3 regions of the Nissabacter sp. SGAir0207 genome follow, and region 1 is predicted to be linked to each of the others. Evidence: predicted binding sites of a transcription regulator. Region 1 holds the regulator's gene; each other region holds the start of a gene.
The links. The regulator LexA, encoded in region 1, represses DNA repair genes until DNA is damaged. The targets are predictions, from matches to a motif close to TNCTGTATGTACATACAGNA.
Positions count from the first base shown of each region.

Region 2: the regulator LexA is predicted to act here: its motif matches at 1,389-1,408, upstream of umuD (translesion error-prone DNA polymerase V autoproteolytic subunit).
Region 3: the regulator LexA is predicted to act here: its motif matches at 1,103-1,122, upstream of sulA (SOS-induced cell division inhibitor SulA).

Region 1 is NZ_CP028035.1:3,533,356-3,535,618, forward strand. Features, by position in the region: gene dinF (MATE family efflux transporter DinF) at 1-431, opposite strand, end outside; gene lexA (transcriptional repressor LexA) at 546-1,154, opposite strand; gene C1N62_RS15870 (diacylglycerol kinase) at 1,294-1,662, opposite strand; gene plsB (glycerol-3-phosphate 1-O-acyltransferase PlsB) at 1,788-2,263, shown strand, end outside.
Region 2 is NZ_CP028037.1:87,651-89,913, forward strand. Features, by position in the region: gene C1N62_RS19595 (IclR family transcriptional regulator C-terminal domain-containing protein) at 1-81, shown strand, start outside; gene C1N62_RS19600 (H-NS family nucleoid-associated regulatory protein) at 399-797, shown strand; gene C1N62_RS19605 (hypothetical protein) at 971-1,327, shown strand; gene umuD (translesion error-prone DNA polymerase V autoproteolytic subunit) at 1,429-1,857, shown strand; gene C1N62_RS19615 (manganese catalase family protein) at 1,899-2,263, opposite strand, start outside.
Region 3 is NZ_CP028035.1:2,414,254-2,416,516, reverse strand. Features, by position in the region: gene ompA (porin OmpA) at 1-220, opposite strand, end outside; gene sulA (SOS-induced cell division inhibitor SulA) at 577-1,032, opposite strand; gene C1N62_RS10705 (TfoX/Sxy family DNA transformation protein) at 1,299-1,913, shown strand; gene yccS (YccS family putative transporter) at 1,954-2,263, opposite strand, start outside.

The DNA.
Region 1 (2,263 bases):
GCGCTGAGCCAACGGATCTCGAGGAACAGCCGCGCCTGCTCCAGCACCGCGGCATGGCCGCCCACCAGCCCCAGCGCCAGTTCAATCAGCGGGTGGCGGAACAGCAAAATCAGCAGGCCCGCGGCAACCGACAGCAGCAGCGGCTGCATAAAGGCCCGCGCCAGCCGCGCCGGATCGCGGGCGCCGAACGCCTGCGCCGTCATGCCGGTGGTACTCATGCGCAGGAACAGCAGCAGCATAAACAGGAAGCTAGTCGCCATCGCGCCAACCGCGACGCCGCCGAGGTAGTCCGGGCTGTCGAGGTGGCCGATGACGGCGGTGTCTACCAGCCCCAGCAGCGGGACGGTGACGTTGGAGAAGATCATCGGCAGCGCCAAACGCCAGAGCTGGCGGTCGGTCTCACCGAACCGTAGGGCGGCAATCAGTGGCATCAGTTCGCTCACGGGCAGGGAGAAGAAACGACAACGCCCCACGAGGGGGCGTTATCAGGAGTTCAGGACTGTATCCGGCTGGCGCAGCCGCTTCCTGCACTGCGCCCTATGCCGTTAGCTCCAGTCGCCGTTGCGAATGACGCCGACGGCCAGCCCTTCAATAGAGAAGGTCTGCTCGCGCAGGTCAACCACGATCGGGGTGAACTCTTTGTTTTCCGGTAGCAGGTGCACAATGTTGCCCTGCTTTTTCAGGCGCTTGACGGTAACTTCATCATCAATGCGCGCCACCACCACCTGGCCGTTGCGCGCATCCTGGGTCTTGTGCACCGCCAGCAGGTCGCCATCCAGAATGCCGATGTCTTTCATCGACATGCCGCTGACGCGCAGCAGGAAGTCGGCGCTCGGCTTGAACATCGCCGGGTCAACCTGGTAGTGGCTCTCAATGTGCTGCTGTGCCAGCAGCGGTTCGCCGGCGGCGACGCGGCCAATCAGCGGCAGGCCGTTCTCCTCTTCCATCAGCAGGCGGATGCCGCGTGAGGCGCCGGAGACAATCTCAATCACACCCTTGCGCGCCAGCGCCTTCAGGTGCTCTTCTGCCGCGTTAGGCGAGCGGAAACCCAGGCGCTGCGCAATCTCGGCACGCGTCGGCGGCATGCCGGTCTGGGAAATGTGGTCGCGAATGAGGTCATAGACCTCTTGCTGTCTGGTGGTAAGTGCTTTCATCCCGCCCCCTGGTTGTTTATACAGTCTTGCTGGGAGTATATACAGCTACGGCGCAGTTGAAAACCTGACAGGCGAAAAATCCCCGGTTCCGGTGCATTTTGCACTGTTTACCGTGCGCTTTTGCGTAAATCTTCGCAAGTTATGACAAATGGGGCAGCAGCACCATTGCCCAGACGAAAAGTGTCAGTATGATAGCCAACGCAACGGCCGCCGAGCCAAGATCCTTGGCGCGGCCCGAGAGCGGATGCAACTCCGGCCCGATTCTGTCGACAATGGCCTCGATCGCGCTGTTGATAATCTCAATGATCATCACCAGCACGATGGCCCCGACCATCAGGATGCGCTCAACGGTGGTCACATCCAGCCAGAACGCCAGGATGATGGCCGGGATGGCCAGCATGGCCTCTTGTCGGAATGCAGCCTCATTTTTCCAGGCTGCCAGCAGTCCTTTTACCGAATAACCGGCCGCTTTATAGATACGGACCAACCCGGTTGTTTGATTTGCCATACGCTCTGCACCTTAAGATGAATTAACAATATTTTAGCGGCTATTCATCCGCTCGGGACGAAAGATATCAAACCGGCTTTCTGATATCCTTGCGGCGCATCGCTTATATGAGGCTTTACATTTTTATGTCAGGTTGGCGCAAACTTTACTACTCCCTTTTGAACTTACCGCTCAAATTGCTGGTAAGAAGCAAGGTGATACCTGCCGATCCGGTGACGGAACTCCGCCTGGATCCGACCCGGCCGGTACTTTACGTTTTACCCTATGATTCGAAGGCAGACCTTCTGACCCTGCGGCAGCAGTGCCTGGCGCAGAACCTGCCCGATCCATTAATTCCGCTGGAGATTGATGGCCACCACCTGCCGAGCCATGTGTTCATCGGCCAGGGGCCACGCTTCTTCCGCTATTACACCCCGCAGGAGGAGTCGGTCAAGCTGTTCCACGACTACCTCGATCTGCACCGCAATAACCCGCAGCTCGACATCCAGATGCTGCCGGTCTCGGTGATGTTCGGCCGCTCGCCGGGCCGCGAGGGGGATGGCCAGATGATGCCGCACCTGCGGCTGCTCAACGGCATCCAGAAGTTTTTCGCCGTGGTGTG
Region 2 (2,263 bases), on a different contig from region 1:
CAGGTCTCGGCCCAGACCCTGCGCGACACGGTATTGCCGCAGTTGCAGCGTACCGCGATGGAGCTGGCGCTATTGTTGTAATCGCGACATTTAAATGAAATTCCTGCCGGCTTGGCTTGCCTGAAGGCCGCGCAATATTATCCTGTTTGCGCCGCCGATATGCGGCGTTTCGCCATCATCAGTTTGGGCATTATATCGTAATAATGGTATCCACTATTTTAATGACGGCAGGGTATCCCTGATTTCTGCGCGGATAATAGCGCAGGAAAAATCGGATACTTATTAGGCTGTTGTCGGCTATTTACGATTTAATGTTGTTAATAGTCGTAGGGGTATTATAAGATCGCGCTTCTTAAACATTTGTATAAATATAAAGCATCGAATAGAAAGGTATTATTATGACTGGTTTTCTGAAGACGTTGAACAATATTCGCAGCCTGCGCACACAGGCGCGTGAGGTCGATCTCTCAACCTTGGAAGAAATCCTGCAAAAACTGACAACTATCGTGGAAGAACGCCGCGAAGAAGAGGCGTCAGAAAAGCAGCAGAAAGAAGAGCACCTTACCAAGCTGAAAGAGTATCTGGAGCTGATGCAGGAAGAGGGCATTGACCCGGCTGAACTGTTGGCGATGACCGATGCCCAGGGTGGCCGCCAGAAGCGCCAGCCGCGTCCGGCGAAATATCAATTCCGCGATGAAAATGGCGAATTGAAAACCTGGACCGGCCAGGGCCGCACCCCGAAAGCCATTAAACTGGCGCTGGATGCCGGCAAGTCGCTGGACGATTTCGCCCTGTGATCGCCTCAGGACGCCGTGTAACAGCGGCGTCCTGCCTTTAATTCCCCGCTTTGCCTCTTTCCCTGCCGCCATTTCCGCTTTTCTCAACCAACCCTATATCATCCCGCTATTCTGGCTGGTGGTTTGTCTGATGACACTTTAGAATCACCTTTTATTATCAAGAAAAGATCAAAATGAAAAAAAGCGTAACCTTAATTCTCGTGCTGCTGATATTGGCGGCCGCTGGCATGTGGTGGAAAAATCGGGCCGATAAAGCCCGTGTGGAAAACGACGGCTATTATAGCGCGGTGATGTGTGTGATTGTGCAGCGCTTGGGCAGTGACACATCGCCAGAGGCCTACCTGCGCGATTTCAATACCGTGATTGAGGGCGGCAACTCCTTCTACGCGCTTGACCGCAAATCGCTGGATCGCGACGAAGCCCGGCGGGTGATTGCCGCTTTCCAAGGGTTGCCTGAGGCCGACAAAGCCCGCGCCGTGCAGCAAGACAGCGCCTGCCGCGCCAGCCTGATGGCGGCACTGGCGAAATAACCTGCGGCTAACACCTTGAGAAACGGAGCAATCTCACTTTCCATTCCTCTAAATTATCATATACTGGATAGATAACCAGTATCATTGAGGGAAGTGATGTGATTGTAACGAGCATATTTAGCACGCCGGATGAGGAGATACCGGTGCTGGCGTTGCCGCTGTTTGCCGACTACTGCCGTGCCGGGGTGCCGTCACCGGCGGCGGACTACATCGAGCGGACGCTGGATCTGAACGAGTACTGTATCCGTCACCCCAGCGCCACCTACTTTGTGCGTGCCGAGGGGGATTCAATGGTACTGGCGGGCATCAACAGTGGCGATTTGCTGGTGGTGGATCGCGCCGAAACGCCGCAGCATGGCGACATCGTGATTGCGGCGGTGGAGGGGGAGTTTACCGTCAAGCGGCTCTGCCTGACGCCGCGTCTCTGTCTGGAGCCGATGAACACGGCCTACCAGCCCATCTACGTGGAGGCTGACCGGCTGGAGATCTTCGGCAAGGTGCTGCACGTCATCCATACCCTGCGCAAGTAAAAAAGGCATACCCGCGGGTATGCCCCCTGCCGGGCTGGCCGTTATGGCTGGCCCTTGCTCCCCAGATCCTTATCCTCCAACGGGGTGGAGCCAAGCTCCGCGCCGGTGGCGGGGTTGATGTTCGGGTCAGACTGGGTGCGCTGCGCCATCACCTGATAGTCCACTTTTTGCGACTCCGGGATGGTCAGTACCGCCAGCCCGTCGCCGCCATCCACCGCGGGCTGCGGGTCGGCCACATACTGGAAGTTCTCATCCGAGTTCCAGCTCCCCCGCACCTCGCCCTCACCCGACATGTTGTAGTAGATGTTGGCAAAGGCGGGCACCGGCGGCAGTTTGCCCGGCGGGAAGTTGTTGCGGATGGCGTAGAGCGCCTTCTCAAAGGAGAGCTGGTGCGCCACTTCACGGG
Region 3 (2,263 bases), 1.1 Mb from region 1:
GGTTCGCTTGGTAGCCTACGAACGCACCTGCACCCAGTTGGCTTTCATGAGTTGGGCCATTGCCAACACCGTTGTAGCCGTTACCATAGAAACCAGTGTCATGGTACTGGGACCAGCCCAGTTTTGCACCGGTGTACCAGGTGTTATCTTTAGGGGCGGCTTGCGCTACGGTAGCGAAACCTGCCAGTGCCACTGCTAATGCGATAGCTGTCTTTTTCATTTTGCGCCTCGTTATCATCCAAATAGGCAATGAGCTTTAAGCTGTTATAAGCCCTTGGTTAAAATCCTTCGTCAAGGTTATTGCTTCCGTTAGTTACTTTGCCAATTGATTTGGCCTTATAGAGCAACCTTGGCGATGTAAAGTCTACAACGTGGCGTGAAACTTACAAGTATGAAGTTTTCAGGGCCAGCAAAAATGGCCTAAAACGTACATAATTTTTAACATGTTCGAGCAATTGGTGACGAATTTAGGCGAAAAAAACCCTTAATGGACGTTAAACAGGCCGCTTGAATGGCGGGTTATAGAGTTATTGACGTCAAAAAGGGCTTTTTTCATGAGAATATTCCTAATTTGTGTCAATGATAACGTGATGAGTGAATTTTAAGGGCCGGGAAATGTCCGCACGCCCGGCGCTCCCCCAACTGGGGGCGCATAATGAAACCGTAAGCCTGCCCGCGTTGTGCTGCCTGTTGCAGTCGGGCATGTTCGGCGTCGGTCAGTTCCGGCAGCCACCCCAACACCACGCTGTAATTGCCGCTCTGCAAAGCCCTTGCCATCGCTTCTACTGTGGAGGCAGGGGGCAGGGTGCGCAGCTGCACCACTTTATCCACCGGCAACCCGGAATCACGTAGCCAGTGGCGGCTCAATTTCTGTTGAGGGGCCAGCCAGAGCAACCAGCGGGACTGGGCGCCGAGGTGGTGCAGAAGGGGAAGAAGGATGTGTGCCAGGACAGGCTGCTCCTCGCTGTAGACAAATTCGCTGATCAGGCCACCTTGGTAGTCCGGTGAGGCTGGCAGCGTGGAGGACGGCATTGTGATTTGAGCGTGTTCGCCAGTCTGATAGTTATGAAGAGATGGACGCATAATTTCCCTGCCCTGAAGTCACTGTATGCATATACAGTATCCCCAGAAAATTCAAAAATCAACGCCATTCTTTCAAAGCAGCTCGCAGATTTGGCAGGTAATCCGCTGCAAACGCAATTTGTGTTTGGCACGCTCACCCAGTTTGCGTATTTTGTAATTCGCTGTTCTTAATACAGTTATTTCGTTGATAGACCTATTTACTAAAGGAAATAGTAATGAAGAACCTATACGAAAAAAGGATCGATCGCGCCAAGCTCGCGCTGGCCTCTTTGGGTGAAATTTGTACTCGTCCGCAGTTCGGCGGTTATGGCGTATTGGCCGGCGGCGTGATGTTCGGCCTGTTTTTGCAGGGTGAACTCTATCTACGCGCCACGGCGCACATTGAGGCGGAATTCCTCCAGCAGGGGATGACGCGACTGCGCTATCTGCGCCGCGGTCTGCCGCTGACCTTGAACTACTACCGGGTAACGGAGGCGCTCTGGGCGGATGAGACGCAGTTGCAGGCGCTCGCGGCCCTCGCCGTGGAGAGCGCCCGCCGCGAGGGAAGCGAGAAGCAAGGCGATACCCGGCTAAAGGCCTTGCCCAATATTGGCCTTAACCTGGAGGGGCAGCTGCTACAGGCCGGTATCGGCAACCCGGCTGAGCTGAAAGCACAGGGTGCCAAGGCGTGCTATCTGAAGTTGGATACCGAGAAAACGCCCCTGAGTATCCGGGTGCTGTTTGCTCTGGAGGGGGCGATCACGGGCTACCATGAGGCGGCGCTGCCACCGGAGCGCCGTGAGGAGTTGCGCAGCTGGTATGAGAGCATCCACCCCGCCGCCAAAAAGTAAGCCTTGAGGTCAGGCGGCCAGCCAGTGGGCTGGCCGCCATTCACGCCGCACTCTCCTGTGCAGGGTGCGCCAGCCGCTGATGCAGGGCCACCAGCTCCGGCAGCAGCCGCAACACCAGCCCCACCTGTTGCAATACCAACTGCTCACGGCTCTCGGCCTCCGGCGTGATGCTTGCCACCCGTTGAGAGAGCTGGGCCAGCAGCCGCTGGATGCGCGCGGCGTCATGCTCGGTCAGGTGCAGCGCACCATCGACGTAGCAGGCGGTGTCATCCAGAATGGCGAGGACGGCCGGATCGCCCAGTTCACCGCGATGCGCGCCAAGGGCGGAGATATAGCTGAGCAGCGTATGG